3 regions of the Niveibacterium sp. COAC-50 genome follow, and region 1 is predicted to be linked to each of the others. Evidence: predicted binding sites of a transcription regulator. Region 1 holds the regulator's gene; each other region holds the start of a gene.
The links. The regulator sigma-54, encoded in region 1, starts transcription at its own class of promoters, with help from an activator protein. The targets are predictions, from matches to a motif close to TGGCACGCTTNCTGCTNA.
Positions count from the first base shown of each region.

Region 1 (6,027 bases):
CGGTTGCCTTTTCGTTGCAGACTTTCATCTTGTCTTGCTGCGAGGTGCTGGACTTGGCGTCCGCTTTCGCATCGGCGGCGGGCGCGGCAGCGGGTTTGGCGCTGAGGCAGTCGCTCATGAACTTCTTGCGTTCATCGCCCTTCATGCCCGTCGCCTTTTCATTGCAAACCTTCATCTTGTCCTGCTGGGCGCTGGGTGCCTTGGCATCCGCTTCGGCGGCGGCGGGCTTGGCGCTCAGACAGTCGCTCATGAACTTCTTGCGCTCATCGCCCTTCATGCCGGTCGCCTTCTCGTTGCAGACCTTCATCTTTTCCTGCTGCGCAGTCGGCTTTTTCGCCTCGTCGGCGGCGTGGGCGGGGAGCAGGGCGAACTGCGCGGCCAGAGCTGCAGCCAAGATCACAAGCTTATTCATGCTAGGCCTCCGGAGGAGAGATTGGGGTAGAGCCGCCACCGATGTGGCGGAAGGAGATGCGGGCGTTCGGGCTACAGGTCTTCTTCGTCGAGATCCAGCGCAGAGCGTTGGCGATCAACGAATTCCTGCATCGAGTCTATGCCACGTAACTGAAGAATGGTATTTCGCACCGCCGCTTCCAGCAACACCGCAAGGTTGCGGCCGGCGGCAACCGGCAGGGTGACGCGGCGGGTTGGTACACCGACGATATCCTGCATATCGTCTTCCAGCGGCAGGCGTGGCATCTGCGCGCTTTCGCCGCGGATCTGGCGATGCAGATGTACCACCAGCTTGAGCTTCATCTTCCGGCGGCATGCGGTTTCGCCGAAGATCGTGCGGATGTTCAGGATGCCGAGACCACGGACTTCCAGGAAGTCCTTCAACATTGGCGGGCAGCGCCCTTCCAGCACACCGGGCGCGATGCGCGAGACTTCGACCACGTCGTCCGCGACGAGACCGTGACCGCGCGAGATCAGTTCGAGCGCAAGCTCGGATTTGCCGGCACCGGAATCGCCGGTGATCAGCACGCCGAGCCCGAGCACATCCATGAACACGCCGTGCAGCGAGGTCTTCTCGGCAAGGTTGCGCGCAAGATAGGTGCGCAGCGAATCGATCACGCGGGCCGTCTCGGCCGAGGTTGTGAACATTGCGACGCGTGCGCTTTCGAACGCACTCTGGATCAGCGGCGGCACTTCACATCCGTCCGCCACGATCATCGCTGGCGGGTGCGCCAGCAAGATGCTCTCCAGCTGATGCTGTACCTTGTCGCGTGCCTGGCGACGAATCCAGCCCAGCTCCGCCTCGCCCATCACCTGAATGCGGTTCGGGTGGATGATGTTGAGGTGGCCTACCAGCTCGGCTGGCCACACTTTCTCATTTGGAACCTGAACCTCGACATCGAGCGGGCCGGCGAGATGGCTCAGGCCGAGCCGGTCGCGGTTGTCCTCGTAGATCCGGGCGACGCTAGTTCGCCGCATTCGGGTTCCAGTTCACGAACAGGGTGTGGGCCTCGGACGCATCACTGGCCTGCGCCAGTGCATCGCGGAAGCTGCGGTCGGAGAACATCTGTGCGAGCTCCGATAGCAGTCGCAGGTGGTGCTCGGTGGCGCTTTCCGGCACCAGCAGCACGAACATCAGATTCACCGGCTTGCCGTCCGGGGCCTCGAATGGCACGGGCTGCGCAAGGCGGATGAAGGCACCGACGGCGTCGCGCAGGCCCTTGATACGGCCGTGCGGAATCGCAATGCCTTGTCCAAGGCCGGTGGAGCCGAGCTTTTCACGCGTGAAAAGTGCGTCGTAGACGGCGCTGCGCGCGAGTCCCTGATGGTTTTCGAAGAGCAGGCCAGCCTGTTCGAAGACGCGCTTCTTGCTGCTCGCCTCAAGATCGACGAGCACATTGGACGGCGGCAGCAGCGGGGCGATGAGATTCATGCTTGGGGTTCAGAAATGCACTGCGCGCCCGAAGGCGCGCAGATCCGGGGTCAGCTCATGTTCGGCGCGGGGGCTTTCCGCAAGCTTACGCGCCGGGATTCACTAGAGCGACCGTGATTACGATTCTGCAGATTGGCGCTTGTGCGCCTCGTGGCCGTGATCGTAGGACTTTTCCTTGTGCTTGAGAACCTGCCTGTCCAGTTTGTCCGTCATGGCGTCGATTGCGGCATACAAATCTTCGTCAATGCTCTCGACGAAAATGTCCTTGCCGCGTACATGTACCGTCACTTCCGCCTTTTGCTTCAGCTTTTCCACCGACAGGATCACGTTAACGCTCGTGACGTGATCGAAGTGGCGAATCACGCGATCCAGTTTCGATGTTACGTAGTCGCGGAGCGCGGCGGTAACTTCGAGATGGTGTCCGGTGATGTTCAGGTTCATGATTTATCCTCTCAGATCATCTTGCGCTGGCTGACCGGCGGGATGTTGAGCGACTCGCGGTACTTTGCGATGGTACGCCGCGCAACGACAATCCCCTGCTGGCCGAGAAGCTCGGCAATCCGCGCATCGGATAGCGGTTTTTTGCGATCCTCTGCCGCGACCAGCTGGCGAATCAGCGCACGAATCGCCGTAGCTGAACACGCGCCGCCAGAATCCGTGGCGACGTGGCTGCCGAAAAAATACTTCAGTTCAAGGATACCTCTTGGCGTGGCCATGTACTTCTGCGTGGTCACCCGAGAGATCGTCGACTCATGCAGATCAAGCTGCTCTGCGATTTCGCGCAGTGTCAGCGGACGCATTGCCACGTCCCCATAATCGAAGAACTGCCGCTGGCGGTCAACGATTGCCTGGGATACCCGCAGGATCGTGTCAAACCGTTGCTGCACGTTCTTGATCATCCAGCGTGCCTCCTGCAACTGCCCGGCCAGTGATCCGGCCGAGCCGCGGTTCTGCTGCAGGATTCCGGCGTAGAGCTGGTTGATCCGCAGCTTGGGCATCGCGTCCGGGTTCAGTGTCGCACTCCAGTGGCCGCGCACCTTGCGCACGATCACATCCGGGATCACATATCGCGTCTCGATTGCGGCAAACCGCGCACCGGGGCGCGGATCGAGGCTGCAAACGAGCTGGTGCGCCTCGCGCAGGGTTTCGTCGCTGCAACCCAGATGCCGCTTGAGTCGCACGAAATCCCGCGCGGCCAGCAGCTCCAGATGCTGCTCGACGATGATGATCGCGGCTTCACGCGCAGCGCTCTCAGGCAGCAGGCGCAATTGCAGCTTCAGGCATTCGCCTGGCGAGCGTGCGCCGATGCCCGGCGGATCGAGGTTCTGCAGGTGCGCGAGGGCGATCTGCAGCTCGTCGACGTCAACTTCAAACTCGGACGGCAACAGCTCCAGCAGTTCGTCGAGCGGCTGGGTCAGATAGCCATCGTCGTCGAGCGCTTCGATCATGAAGCGCAGCAGCGCGCGATCGCGGTCCGACAGCGGCATTAGGGCAACTTGTTCATCCAGGTGGTCGCGCAGGCTCGTCTGCGCAGCACGGAATTCCTGGAAATCCGTCTCGTCGTCATCGTCGCGATTGCCGCTGCCGCTGCCGCCGCCTTCGCCGGACCACTCGGTGGGGCCGTCGTCATAGCTGCCGGCATCGTCGAAGCTCGGCTCGCTTGGTTCGGGCGAGGTCTCGGCCGCTTCGGCCGCCGCATCGTTGGCGGTGTCGGTGCGTTCGTCGCCGCTCGGCGCGGTGGCGGATTGCCCCCAGGCTTCCGGGTCCGACTCGGCGTCTTCGCGTTCGAGCAAGGGGTTCTCGAGCAGCATGCGCTCGATTTCGCTGTTGAGCTCCAGTGTCGATAGCTGCAGCAGCTTGATCGACTGTTGCAGCTGCGGGGTCAGCGCGAGCTGCTGGGAGATGCGGAGCTGGAGCGAGGGCTTCATCGTGGGGGTTGCGCGATCAGAGTCGGAAATGCTCGCCGAGGTAAACCTCGCGAACCTTGTCGTTCTGGACGATTTCGTCGGGGCGGCCGCTGGCGAGCACCACCCCTTCGGTGATGATGTAAGCGCGGTCGCAGATGCCCAGCGTCTCGCGCACGTTGTGATCGGTGATCAGCACGCCGATGTTGCGATCCTTCAGGAAGCGGATGATCTTCTGGATATCGATCACCGCGATCGGGTCGACGCCGGCGAAGGGTTCGTCGAGCAGGATCACCTGCGGGTTGGTGGCCAGCGCGCGGGCAATTTCAACCCGCCGCCGCTCGCCGCCCGAGAGGGACATCGCGGTTGCATCGCGCAAGTGCGTGATGCCCAACTCGCCCAGCAGCTCATCGAGCCGCGCGGTGAGTTTGTCCTTCGGCAGCTTCTGCAGTTCGAGCACTGCGAGGATGTTCTCGGCCACCGTGAGCTTGCGGAATACCGAGTTTTCCTGCGGCAGGTAGGACAAGCCCAGATGCGCCCGCTTGTGGATCGGCAGGTGGGTGATTTCCTTGTCGTCGAGGGTGATCGTGCCGCCGTCGGCACGCACCAAGCCAACGATCATGTAGAAACAGGTCGTCTTGCCGGCGCCGTTGGGGCCGAGCAGGCCGACCACCTCACCGCTGCCGACTTCGAAGCCGACATCGCGCACGACAGTGCGTGCCTTGTAGCGCTTGGATAGACCGCCTACCTTAAGCAGACTCATCGAACGGCTCTTTCAACACTTTTCTTACGACCTCCGCGGAAAATCCGCGGGCGGTCAGAAAGCGCGCCTGGCGCGCCCATTCCTTTGCATCGCCCGGCGTACTGCCGAACTTGCGCGCCCACACTGCACGGGCGCGCTCCAGTTCTGTCTCGCCCAACTCACTCGCCAGCGCTTCGGAGATCGTTTCCGGATCCACGCCGCGCTGTGCGAGTTCATGCTGGATGCGTCGCTGGCCGAGCCGGCCGGCACGGCTGCGCACGTAACTTTCGGCAAAGCGGCTGTCGGACAGCAGGCCCAGTTCGCTCATCCGGTCGAGTACCGCTTCGACCGCGTCCGGCTCACCGTGCGCGGCCAGCTTGCGCGCCAACTCGGCCCGGCTGTGTTCGCGCTGCGCCAGCGTTCGGAGCGCGCGGGCCTTCAGCTCGTCGCCGCTCATCGCCAATGTGCCTCGTCGGTTCAGGCCGCGGCGGCTTCCCCAGCCGGCAGTTCAGGTAGGCCCAGTTGTACGCGGATCTTGTTCTCGATTTCGCGTGCGGTTTCCGGGTGCGAGCGCAGGAATTCGCGCGCGTTGTCCTTGCCCTGGCCGATCTTCTCGCCGTTGTATGCGTACCACGCGCCGGACTTGTCGACAAAGCGCTGTTCGACGCCCATGTCGATGATTTCGCCTTCGCGCGAGATGCCCTCGCCGTAAAGGATGTCGAAGTGCGCTTCCTTGAACGGCGGCGCCACTTTGTTCTTCACGACCTTGACCTTGGTCTCCGAGCCGATGACTTCGTCGCCCTTCTTGATCGTGCCGGTGCGGCGGATGTCCAGACGCACCGAGGCGTAGAACTTCAGCGCATTGCCGCCCGTGGTGGTTTCGGGGTTGCCGAACATCACGCCGATCTTCATGCGGATCTGGTTGATGAAGATGACCATGGTGTTGGTGCGCTTGATGTTGCCGGTCAGCTTGCGCAGCGCCTGCGACATCAGGCGGGCCTGCAGGCCGGGCAGTTGATCGCCCATCTCGCCCTCGATTTCGGCCTTCGGCGTCAGCGCGGCGACCGAGTCGATCACGACGATATCGACGCTGCCAGAACGCACCAGCATGTCGGCGATCTCAAGCGCCTGCTCGCCGGTATCCGGCTGCGAGATCAGCAGGTCGCCGACGTTGACGCCCAGCTTCTGCGCGTAGGACACGTCGAGCGCGTGCTCGGCGTCGATGAAGGCGGCCACGCCACCCATCTTCTGCATCTCGGCAATCGCCTGCAGCGTGAGGGTCGTCTTGCCTGACGATTCCGGGCCGTAGATCTCGATCACGCGGCCACGCGGCAGGCCGCCAATGCCCAGCGCGATGTCCAGCCCGAGGGAGCCGGTCGACACCGCCTGGATGTCCGATTCCACTTCGCCATCGCCCATCCGCATGATGGAGCCCTTGCCGAACTGTTTTTCGATCTGGGCCAGCGCGGCCTGAAGTGCTTTCGCCTTGTTGTCGTCCA
Region 1 covers NZ_JABCJM010000002.1:554,245-560,271, reverse strand. The annotation lists gene HH302_RS10070 (PsiF family protein) at 1-412, opposite strand, end outside; gene hprK (HPr(Ser) kinase/phosphatase) at 484-1,428, opposite strand; gene ptsN (PTS IIA-like nitrogen regulatory protein PtsN) at 1,415-1,882, opposite strand; gene hpf (ribosome hibernation-promoting factor, HPF/YfiA family) at 2,000-2,323, opposite strand; gene HH302_RS10050 (RNA polymerase factor sigma-54) at 2,335-3,810, opposite strand; gene lptB (LPS export ABC transporter ATP-binding protein) at 3,827-4,549, opposite strand; gene recX (recombination regulator RecX) at 4,536-4,985, opposite strand; gene recA (recombinase RecA) at 5,006-6,027, opposite strand, start outside.

Region 2 (6,027 bases), on a different contig from region 1:
TTCACGAGCGTCCGGGCGAAGCAAACCCAACGCAAGCGTGGACGGTGGTACAAAAGACCGCCAGCGTGGAAGTCCTGGTACGCCAATCCGCCCCGCCCGCCACGCTCGAAGCGCCTCGCCTGGGCGCGGTGCGAATCACGGGCAGCGTCGCGCCGGACGACGCGGCCGAGGTCGACGAAATCGGCAACGCGCTCGCTGCGTCGCTTCGTGCATCGCTCAAGCCACCGCGCGACGGCGCGCCAACCCTGAATGTCACGATCAGCGAACTGACGCCTGTCAGCCCCGCTCTGAACATTGCCTCGGCCTTGCTGGTTTTCTATCCGCTCGATAGCGGCGGCGCCACGGTGGAAGCCGAACTGGTTGATAGCGCCGGCGAGCGCATCGCGCTGTGGCGGGAGCGTCTGACCGGCGGCCTTGGCCTGACGGGCAGCCTCTCTCGCTGGGTCAAAGTGAAAAACGCGTTGATCGCCTGGGGCGAGGTCTGCGTGAATCAGCCACCGTGGATGCCGCCAGTCAAATCCGCCGCGTTGTAGAGACTCAGCAGCTGCGGGCGATCGACGGCAAGGCGCCGGAACTGTGCCGGGGTGGTGCCGGTCAGCTGGCGGAAGTCGGCAATGAAATGTGACTGATCGAAGAAGCCCGCCTGCGCGGCAAGGTCGGCGTCGTTCGCAGCGTCGATCATCGCCAGGCTGCGATAGAGGCGCTGCACACGTGCCAGCCCCTTGGGCGGCAGCCCAAACGCGGCCCAGGTCCGCCGCTCGAGCGTGGCTTTACTGATACCCAGTTGGCTCGCCAGTTGCGCGACCGGCGTCGAGTCGATCAGGCCCATCACACGCAGGCATTGGCCTGGCGACCAGAGCAGGCGGTCTTCCCAGCGTCCGATCGCGGCTGCGATCCAGGCGAGCACTGTCGCCAGCCCGCGATCCGCCTGCTTGCCCAGCGCCTCTGCGCTCAGGTGCGGCCATAGCCCGCTCAAGGGCTGAATGCGGGCAGCGAGCGCCTCGGCAGAGATGCCCAGCACGGCCGGTGCCGCGCCGCCGGCCAGCTTCACCAGCCAGCCCCGCGCTGCCTCGCTCCCGCAACGCACCACGCCGGCACTTCGCATTGGCCCCCAGCACACCGGCGCAGCCACCATACACGCATCGCCGATCCCGTCGACCCGCACCTCACCGTCGACCACGAATAGCAGATTCACCCGCGCCCCAGCGAAAACCGGCATCTGCTCATCAGGCGCAATCTCGACCCAACTCACACGTTCGAGCCAGGTGGAAAACTCCGGCGGTATCGGGATGTCAATCAGTTGCATCGCATTCAGCGCGGGTCTTAGGGCAGCCGGCATGCCGATTTTGCGCCAGCGCGCTGCGGGCGTACTGATCTGCGTCGCCCGAAGTGCGAACGGGCAAACCGCCTCAGCCGCCGATGCGGCAGGTCAGATTGATCAATCCAGCCCAGCACGACGGCTGTATGGCGCTAATCGAAGGGTGCGTACCCTCGCCAAATCGCCCTTCGTGATTGGAATTCACGCGCGGAAGCCGCGAATGACGTACTCCGTCAAGGCTGCAGGCTCGCCGCGGCGTTGCACTCAGGCCATCGAATGCAGTCCGATCATGTTGCCGTCCGGATCGCAAACCAGGGCGATGAAGCCGTACTGCCCGATCGAGAACTTCTCCTTGAAAACCTTGCCGCCAAGCGCCACGGCTCGGCCGGCCTCCACCGCGCAGTCCGCACAGGTGAAATACACCAAGGTGCTGTTACCAGCCGACACGCAGCCTTCCATTCTGACGAGCGCGCCGGAGGCACCGGGGCCGTCTGTCATCGGAAAGACCCACATCTCCATGCCGGGGCTGTCAAGCGCTTGCAGTCTGACGCCGACCACGCCTTCGTAGAAACCCTTTGCTCGCGGCATGTCCTGCACATAGATCTCGAACCAGCCAACAGGGTTTCTTTGCATGGCGCCTCCTTGATCCGCGTGGTGGCCGAGCCAGCGCCCGGCAGACTCCAAGAATCGTCCACGGATGGGCGCATTTCAAGCTGAAGCAAATTGCAGCACACCGCCCCCTCGTTGCATGCGCCCGCCGCATCGCGAACGCCCGAGACAGCCAATCAAGCAACACAAAACAACAGGCGCCACTTCCCAACGTGTATCCCCAGCGCGGGCGGACGCATCTTGGCTTCGATCTACATGGAGCGCTCTGCACACGAGGAGCCGTGCCTCGAGGGCGCACAAGCAACGGCTTACCCGCCGTGGGCCTTAACACGGTATCGTTGCGCCCTTCGTTCCACCCCGGTTTCAAGCATCGCCATGTCTCAGACCCACCTCAGCCCCGATCACTACGCCACCCAGCTTGCCCCCAAGGTCGAGCAGTTCAAACACGATTTCGCCGCCTTCGGCCTTCCCGAGCCCGCGGTGTTTGAATCGGCTCCGCTGCACTACCGCATGAGGGCCGAGTTCCGCATGTGGCACCACGGCGAGCGGGTGGACTACGCGATGTGGGAAGCGGACAACCCGAAGCAGCCTGTGCTGCTGCAAGACTTCCCGACCGCGTCGGCGGCCATCTGCGAGGCCATGCCAGTTTTGCGCGACGCGGTGATCGCCTCGCCGGAGCTCAAGCGCAAGCTCTTCCAGGTGAACTTCCTTTCGACGCTCAGCGGCGAAATGCTGATCACGCTGATCTACCACCGCAAGCTTGACGAAGCCTGGGAATCCGCCGCGCGCGAACTCGCAGCCAAGATGCAGGTCATGCTGATCGGACGCAGCCACAAGCAGAAGATCGTGCTGGAACGCGACTGGGTGTTGGAGGCATTTGAAGTAGACGGCCGCCCGCTGCGCTACCAGCAGATCGAGGGCAGCTTTAGCCAACCGAATGGCGGTATGAACCGCCAAATGCTCGGCTGGGCGTGTCAGCAAGCCAAAGGCCTGGGTGGCGATCTGCTGGAACTGTATTGCGGCAACGGCAATTTCACGGTCGCGCTGGCGCCCCACTTCGAGCGGGTGCTGGCAACCGAAGTGAGCAAGTCCTCGGTGCGTGCGGCGGCCTACAACCTGGAAGCCAACGGCGTAACGAACGTGGCCTTTGCGCGCCTCTCCAGCGATGAAATGAGCGATGCGCTGGCGCGTGTACGTCCTTTCCGGCGACTGAAGGACATTGATCTCGACAGCTACCGCTTCAGTACGCTGTTCGTCGATCCGCCGCGCAGCGGGCTCGATGACACCACGTTGAAGATGGCGGCCGGCTTCGACCGCATCCTCTATATCTCGTGCAACCCGCAAACCCTGCGCGACAACGTAGAGGCCCTCCAAGCAACACATCGCATCGATGCCGCGGCGGTGTTTGACCAGTTCCCCTACACCCATCATCTCGAGTGCGGGCTGCTGCTCAGCCGCAAGGCTTGACGCCTGCCGCGCCTGTGCTGTTTCGTACATAGCACTGTGTAGGCTAAACGACAGAACGGGGCGCCCGCCCCACCAAAGGCTAGGCGCCGCGGTACAGGCGCGCATCGGCATGGCAATTGCTGAACCGGGGACAGACATCCTCGGGAGCGCCCCATGCCGACGCCTTCAACTTCGAACCCGACCGCACCGATCAGCGGTTGCGCCAGCGGCCGCTGTGGCTCCAGCACGCAACAAATCGACGAACTGGATGCCAGCACTGCGCAACGCGTGCAGGACCACCCCTGCTACTCCGAAGAGGCGCACAAGTACTTCGCGCGCATGCATGTGGCGGTGGCCCCCGCCTGCAACATCCAATGCAACTACTGCAACCGGAAGTACGACTGCAGCAATGAGTCCCGCCCAGGCGTCGTCTCGGAGGTTCTGACTGCCGCACAGGCAGTGAAGAAGACGCTCGCGGTCGCCGCCGCCATCCCGCAGATGAGTGTGCTGGGAATTGCCGGCCCGGGCGACGCGCTGGCCAACCCCGAGCGCACCTTCGCCACATTCGCCGAACTGTCAGAACGCGCGCCGGATCTGAAGCTATGCCTCTCCACCAACGGCCTGATGCTGCCGCGGTACGTCGACCAGATTGCGGCGTATCACGTTGATCACGTCACGATCACGATCAACTGCATCGACCCAGACATCGGCGCGCAGATCTACCCATGGATCTTCTGGAACCACCGGCGCGTCACCGGCAGGGAAGCCTCGGAAATTCTCATCTCGCAGCAACAGAAAGGGCTCGAGATGCTTGTCGAACGCGGCATCCTCGTTAAGGTGAACTCGGTGATGATTCCGGGCATCAACGATCAACATCTCAAGGAAGTCTCTCGCGTGGTGCGCGCCAAAGGCGCGTTTCTGCACAACGTGATGCCGCTGATTTCCGACCCGGCGCACGGCACACACTTCGGTCTCACCGGCCAGCGCGGCCCGACCCCGCAGGAGCTGAAGGCCTTGCAGGACGACTGTGCCGGCGACATGAATATGATGCGCCACTGCCAGCAATGCCGTGCCGACGCCGTCGGCATGCTGGGCGAAGACCGTGGCGCAGAGTTCACGCTGGAAAAGATCGAGGCAATGCAGATCGACGAGCACGCCGCCATGGGTCGGCGAATCGCACTGCGGGCGGCCATCAACGCCGAACTGGCCGAAAAGCGCGCTGCGCGCCATGCTGCGAGCGCCCAAGTCATTGCACTACACCGCGCCACTGTATCGCCCGGTCGCCCGGTGCGGATGGCCGTCGCCAGCAGCACCGGCGCGATCATCGACACGCACTTCGGCCATGCGAAGTCTTTCCGCATTCTCGAGGTCACGGCCGATAGCGTGCACACCCTTGGCACGCGTGCCGCCGCCCAGTACTGCGGTGGTGAGGCGGACTGCGGCGAGGCGGACAACACCCTCGCCCGAACCCTGGCCTCGCTCGCTGACTGCGAGGTCATGCTCTGCTCGCGTATCGGTATCGAGCCTTGGGTAAAACTGGAGGCTGCGGGCATCCGCCCCGACGGATCGCACGCGATGGAGGACGTGGCGTCCGCCGCAAGAGCAGTCTGGCAAGCGATGCTCGAAAGCGGCCAACTCGCCAACGCGCCCGCGCATCAACGCCGCGCATAGCCGGAGCTCGCCGCAATGGCACTTGAGATCTTCGCTGGCTGCGTCAACTGCTGGGCCTGCGTCACACTCTGCCCGCATCAAGCGATCATCGAAGCGCAACCGCACTTCCTGATCGACCCGCTGCGTTGCACTGAGTGCGTTGATGCGCACGCCACACCGCAATGTGCGGCGATCTGCCCCGTCGAAGGCGTCATCGTGAATGAGCTCGGCGATCCGCTGAACCCGCCCGGATCGCTTTCACCGCCCGCGCGCTTCGGTTAGGCCGCGAGCATGTCTGGCGACGGAATTCCCTCACCGCTCGACATGCCACCGATGCAATGCGTGTGGCCAGCCGGCGCGTCAGCGCAACGCATTCGACAGCACGCGCGCGGGGCGATGCTCGGCCTCGCACTTGGCGATGCGCTGGGTGCAACGGTGGAATTCATGACCCCGCGCGAGATTCGCGCCCTGTACGGCTGCCACGCGCAGATCCGCGGTGGTGGCTGGCTGCGGCTACCGCCCGGTCAGGTGACGGACGACACCACGATGGCATTCGCCGTCGCCAAGACGCTTCTCGCCTCGCCCGATCCTGGGCCTGCCGACTTCGCGCGCGCCTTTGATGCCTGGATGCGCAGCAAGCCGGTCGACATCGGCAACACGGTGCGTCGCGGTGTGATGCGGTTTCGAAGAACCGGCGAAGCCTGTGTCCCCCCGTCCGACGATGCGGGCAACGGCGCCACGATGCGCTGCGCACCGATAGCGATCGCTCTGCTTGGCGCGCCACCCGAAACGATCCGCCGAATCGCTCTTTCGCAAGCGCGTGTCACGCACCACAACCCGCTGACCGATGCCGCAACGCTGTTCGTAGTCGGCATGGTCCAGGCAGGGATACTCGGGCACGGCATACGCGGCGTCATCGCACTCGCCCACGCCCTGGTAAAGGCGTACCCGAGCTTCCACTTCCGAGCAAAACCGCAAAGCAACCCCACCGGCTACATCGTCGA
Region 2 covers NZ_JABCJM010000003.1:234,173-240,199, forward strand. The annotation lists gene HH302_RS14185 (hypothetical protein) at 1-533, shown strand, start outside; gene HH302_RS14190 (helix-turn-helix domain-containing protein) at 491-1,306, opposite strand; gene HH302_RS14195 (VOC family protein) at 1,583-1,951, opposite strand; gene trmA (tRNA (uridine(54)-C5)-methyltransferase TrmA) at 2,303-3,394, shown strand; gene nifB (nitrogenase cofactor biosynthesis protein NifB) at 3,548-5,044, shown strand; gene HH302_RS14210 (ferredoxin) at 5,060-5,305, shown strand; gene draG (ADP-ribosyl-[dinitrogen reductase] hydrolase) at 5,315-6,027, shown strand, end outside.
Region 2: the regulator sigma-54 is predicted to act here: its motif matches at 3,500-3,517, upstream of nifB (nitrogenase cofactor biosynthesis protein NifB).

Region 3 (6,027 bases), on a different contig from region 1:
CGACGCGCCGTCGCAGGACGAAATCTCCGCGGCCGCCGACAACGAACTCGTCAAGCTGGTCAACAAGATCATCATCGAGGCGCATCGGCAGGGCGCCTCGGATATCCACATCGAGCCGCGCCCGGGCAAGGAAAAGACGCTGATCCGTTTCCGCAAGGACGGCTCACTGGTGCCGTACATCGAGGTGCCTGCGAGTTACCGCAACCCGCTGGTCACGCGTATCAAGATCATGTGCGACCTCGATATCTCCGAACGCCGCAAACCGCAGGACGGCAAGATCCGCTTCCGCAAGTACGGGCCCCTGGATATCGAGCTGCGGGTCGCGACCATCCCGACCGCGGGCGGCATGGAAGACGTGGTGATGCGTCTGCTGGCGAACGGCGAGCCGCTGCCGCTGTCGGATCTGGGCATGTCGCCGCGCAATCTCGAGCGCCTGCGCAACACGATCAATAAGCCCTACGGCATCTTCTTCTGTTGCGGCCCAACCGGCTCCGGCAAGACCACCACGCTGCATTCGATCCTGAAAGAGCTCAACACGCCCGACACCAAGATCTGGACCGCCGAGGACCCGGTCGAGATCACGCAGCGCGGCCTGCGCCAAGTTCAGGTTAACCGCAAGGCCGGGCTGGATTTCGTCGCTGTAATGCGTGCCTTCCTGCGTGCCGACCCTGACGTCATCATGGTTGGCGAGATGCGCGACAAGGAAACCGTGACGATCGGCATCGAAGCCTCGCTGACGGGCCACCTTGTGCTCTCCACGCTGCACACAAACAGCGCGCCAGAATCGGTGGTGCGCCTGCTCGACATGGGGATGGACCCGTTCAACTTTGCCGATGCGTTGCTCGGCGTGCTCGCGCAGCGCCTCGCCAAGCGGCTCTGCAAGCATTGCAAGGAGGCCTACCACCCGGACGACGACGAGGTAGCGGCCTTGATCGCCGAGTATTGCGAAGATATGCGCCAGACGCCTGAATTCCAGGCAGATCCGGCGGCCGCCGAGGCAGCGCTACTCGCAGAATGGAGAGTGCAGTTCGGCCACGAGGGGCAACTGCTGCTCTACCGGGCGAAAGGCTGCGAACACTGCTCTGACGGCTACAAGGGCCGCGTCGGCCTGCACGAAATGATGGTCGGCTCTGCCGAGGTCAAACACCTCGTGCAGGTCCGAGCACCCGTTTCGGAGCTGGTTACGGCGGCGCTTGCTGACGGGATGCGCACGCTGCGACAGGACGGCATCGAGAAGGTGCTGCAGGGTGTGACGGACATGAAGCAGGTGCGGAAGGTGTGCATTCGTTAGGAGTTGATCGGATCGCCTTCGTTGCTTGACTGCCCCCGCTCAGACGTGCGTCTGCTCCGAGGGGGGGCTAGCAGTTGCAGCGGAGTTCGGGTTGACCTAAAGCGGCTGCGATGTGACGAAATTTGACAATCCGCATGTGCTCTCTAGGTGCGCGTTGTCAAATAGCTCTCTTATAAACAATGACTTGTGACGAAACCGGGTTCTGGCATGACAAATGCGTTGTGCTGGTGGTGTGGGCATTCCGCCCGCTCAAACAGTTCCCTGGAGAAAGTCATGAAGTCACTTCAACGCGGTTTTACACTGATCGAACTGATGATCGTCGTTGCGATCATCGGAATTTTGGCTGCCGTCGCTCTACCCGCGTATCAGGATTACACTGCGCGCTCGAAAGTGACTGAGGTCATGCTGCAGCTTGATGCTTGCAAGAACGGTGTGTCGGAGTTCATCCAGGCGAACTCGCAATTTCCTGCCGATGCGGACGCTGCCGGCTGCAGCAGCAAAGTGACCACCAAGTACATGGCCGCCGGCTTGGCAGTAGACAGCGCCACCGGCAAGATCACCTCTGGAGCAATTCAGAGCGTCGCGACAGGTGCGGACACTAAGGTTCTTATTCTTCAGCCGACCACTGATGCTGCGCGCACGAAGGCGATGGCCGCTGCGACCGATGCGATTCAAGGGTGGTCCTGCGGTACGGACGCGGCAACGACTGACTACAAGTTCTTCCCGGCTCCCTGCCGCCAGAAGGTCCTTGGCGGGCTCTAATACCGTTCTGATATCAACCTAGTCGGTAGAGATCAGGTGAGTCGTGTTCGCGCGGCGGGCGCCACTCACCTTGACGAATCAGCGCTAGCGACCCAGTCCAGATTGGGCGTTGTTTTGATGTGCAGATGGCATGGGGGTGTCGCGATTGAGCCGATGAATGACGAAAATCGGCACCTTGCGCTGACTAATCTTGATTCTTTTCTGATTTTTTCCAATAAAAACAAGTTGTTGTGTTTCGTCAGGCGGTTGGCACGGGATGTGCTAAAAAGGGTTTGTGCGGATGTGATCAGCAGAGTTGATCGCTACGCCGAAACCATTGAGACAGGAGATTGCTATGAAGACGATGCAGCGCGGTTTTACTCTTATCGAACTGATGATTGTGGTTGCGATCATCGGCATTTTGGCGGCGGTGGCTCTGCCTGCGTACCAAGACTACACTGCTCGCTCGAAGGTGACCGAAGTTATGCTGCAACTGGATGCATGTAAAAACGGCGTGTCCGAGTTCATTCAAGCAAACTCGCAGTTCCCTGCCGATGCTGATGCCGCCGGTTGCAGCAGTAAGGTTACTACCAAGTACATGGCTGCTGGTTTGGCTGTGGACAGCACTACTGGCAAGATTACGTCCGGCGCAATCCAGAATGTGGCTACGGGCGCGAATACTAAAGTCATCATCCTGCAGCCGACCACTGATGCTGCCCGCACCAAGGCTATGGCAGCAGCGACCGACGCGATTCAAGGCTGGTCCTGCGGTACGGATGCTGCAACGACCGACTACAAGTTCTTCCCGGCCCCGTGCCGTCAGAAGGTTCTTGGCGGCCTCTGATATTCAGACTTAAGAGGGCCCAAAAAAGAGACCGCTTTGCGGTCTCTTTTTTTTGGCGTTAAAGTTTCAGAATGACGATAGTTCCGCGCGTACGCGTTTTTCTGGCGCATCTTTCAGGGTCGACTGCTGTCGCCTTGTGTTCGCTGATAGTGGTTTTTCAAATCTGGTATCCGTCGCCGCTGCAGTCCGCGGTCGGCGTGACATCGATCTATTTGATATTGCTCGCCGTCGATGTGACGCTGGGGCCGTTATTGACTTTGATTGTCTATAAACCCGGCAAACGTCTTCTGTGGCTTGATCTTTTGGTGATCGTGGTATTGCAGGTTGCTGCGTTTGGCTATGGAATCGCGAGCCTTGCTAGCGGCCGGCCGGTGTGGCTGGTGTACAACGCAGGGCGTTTCGATCTCATTCAGTCTTTCAATGTCGATGAGCGGAAGCTGTCCGAGGCGAACCCTGATTACAGACGCCAATCGTGGCTGGGGCCGCGCTGGGTTTCACAGCGTGCGCCCAGCGATAATGCGGAACATGACCGCTTGTTGTTCGACGCGGTGGTTGGGGGGGTTGATCTGCCGCAGAGGCCCGAACTCTATCAACCACTTGAGAGGGCTGCCGAGCAGATCCGCCGCCAAGCGCAGCCGCTTTCGCGGCTTACGCAATTCAACGCAGCGAAGGAGGTTAGTGACACCCTTCGTTCTTGGCCCGCTGCAAACGCTTACCTGCCGATGATGGCTAAATCTCGCCACATGACCGTGCTGGTGCAACGAGAAAGCGGGAAAGTCGTCGCCGTGGTTGATCTCAGGCCTTGGTAGTATCGAGCGTCGCGATCCGGCTTGCATGTACTTTTGGCCGGATTTTCCAAACGCCCCACACTTATTTTTCGTCAATGCTCCGTGCTTCCAACTGTAAAGACTGAATCATGATTCCGACCGTTAGACGCCATGTGCTCGTAGTGCTGTTCTTGTTCTCGGGTGTATGCGGCTTGATCTACGAATCGATTTGGCCGCATTATTTGAAGCTATTTCTTGGGCACGCCGCATACGCACAAACGCTGGTTCTGGTCGTATTTATAGGCGGCATGGCACTCGGTGCGTGGGCGGCAGGCTACTTTACTGAGCGGCTATCGAACCCGCTGCGATGGTATGCCTTGGTGGAGCTGGCCATTGGCGTGCTGGCGTTAGTCTTTCATGGTGTGTTTGTCGTCGCGACCGATTGGGCTTATGCGGTCTTGATTCCAGCGACTTGCAGTGCGGACTCGCTGTGTTATGCCCAGTGGGGGCTATCCGCAGCCCTGATTCTGCCCCAGTCCATTTTGCTCGGGGCGACATTTCCGCTGATGACAGCGGGATACCTGCGTTTGGCCGACGGTGCCGTTGGCCGTCCTCTTGCATTGCTTTATGCGCAGAATACTCTCGGGGGCGTTGTCGGCGTCTTGCTGAGCGCCTTCCTGCTGGTGCCCGCTGTCGGGCTTCCCGGGAGCTTGCTGACCGCAGGAATTGGCAACATTGTCTTGGCGATTGCTGTTTACGGTATATCGAAGTCAGTGCCGGTGGCGGACAACTTTGTTCAGTCGAGCGAAGAGCGTGGTTCGACTCCGATTCGCCTCCTTTTGTTAGTGGCTGCGCTAACAGGTTTGTCGTCCTTTTTCTATGAGGTAGTCTGGATTCGCATGCTCAATCTGGTGCTTGGGTCGTCGACCCATGCATTTGAGTTGATGCTTGCCAGTTTTCTCTTTGGTTTGGCGGTAGGTGGATACTTGATCAGAAATCGGATCGAGTCGATTCGTCGCCCATTGCTTGTCCTGGCATACGTTCAGGTCGTGATGGGTGTATGCGCTGCGTTGACCTTGCCTGTCTACGACCGCCTGTTTGGGGCCATGAGCTTTCTGATGGCTGCACTAACGCCAACGCTCCAGGGGTACGCGCTTTTCAACTTTGGCGGTGCCCTGCTAGCGATGGCGGTGATGCTGCCCGCGACAATTGCCGCGGGGATGACTCTGCCGCTTATTACTCATGTATTGATCCGCTCCGGTGCTGGCGAGTCATATATTGGGCGCGTATATGCCGCAAATACGATCGGGGCCATCATCGGCGTTGGGCTGGTTGTCCATATCGGTTTGCCGCTCATCGGTGTAAAGGGGAGCCTCGTCTTCGCCGCAGCGCTTGATGTGGTCCTTGGTCTGGTTCTTTTCTTCGCGTGCGGAACGGCCGACCGGAAGCGAAGGATTTCCACGATTCTTGTCGGCGCTACGGGAATGTTGGCGGTGGCGTTGGTCGGTGGATTCAGCGAAATCGACCAGAAGAAAGCAGCTTCAGGGGTGTTTCGCTACGGCAGGGCGACTCTCGGTTCAACAGCTGATGTTACGTTCTTCCGTGACGGGAAGTCTGCGACGATTGCAGTCACCAAGTATCCCGATGGCCTGGTGACGATTATGACCAACGGTAAGCCAGACGCAGCGGCTTTTCCGGGAAAGAAGCAACCGCGACAGGCTCAGGACTATCCAACGATGGTAATGATGGGTTTGGCTGGGCCTTTGCATTTCCCTTCAGCCAAGACCGCAGCCGTAATCGGTTTTGGCTCTGGAATATCAAGCTCAGTACTGCTTGCGTCACCAGTGCTGCAGCGTGTGGATACCGTTGAGATTGAACCCGCGATCGTTGAAGGGGCGCGGAAGTTCTCTCCGCTTAATGATCGGGTCTATTCGGATAGCCGCAGCCACATTGTGATTGACGATGCAAAGGCCTACTTTGCTCGATCAGCTGGAAAATATGACCTTATTGTCTCCGAGCCATCCAATCCTTGGGTCTCAGGGGTTGCAGGTCTCTTTACCGATGAGTTCTATCGGCGCGTTCGAACGCACCTTAACGAGGGCGGGCTATTTGTTCAGTGGTTGCACACCTACGAGCTCGAGTTGCCGCTCGTTGCTTCGGTGATGAAAGCTCTTGGCTCTCAGTTTTCGGACTACGTTATTTATCAGTCGTCGCAGGGTGACCTGATTGTGGTAGCGACTTCAAGCGGGCGTGTTTCTGGTCCGAACGCATCAGTCCTCTCTAGACGGGAAGTCCTGGAGGTCGCGGAGACGGCTGGCGTGCAATTCGTCGACGAATGGGCGGTGCGGAAAGTCGGAGCGAAGCTCGAACTTCAGCCCTTCTTC
Region 3 covers NZ_JABCJM010000005.1:72,732-78,758, forward strand. The annotation lists gene HH302_RS17545 (GspE/PulE family protein) at 1-1,291, shown strand, start outside; gene HH302_RS17550 (pilin) at 1,565-2,053, shown strand; gene HH302_RS17555 (pilin) at 2,388-2,876, shown strand; gene tfpZ (TfpX/TfpZ family type IV pilin accessory protein) at 2,948-3,685, shown strand; gene HH302_RS17565 (spermidine synthase) at 3,793-6,027, shown strand, end outside.
Region 3: the regulator sigma-54 is predicted to act here: its motif matches at 2,301-2,318, upstream of HH302_RS17555 (pilin).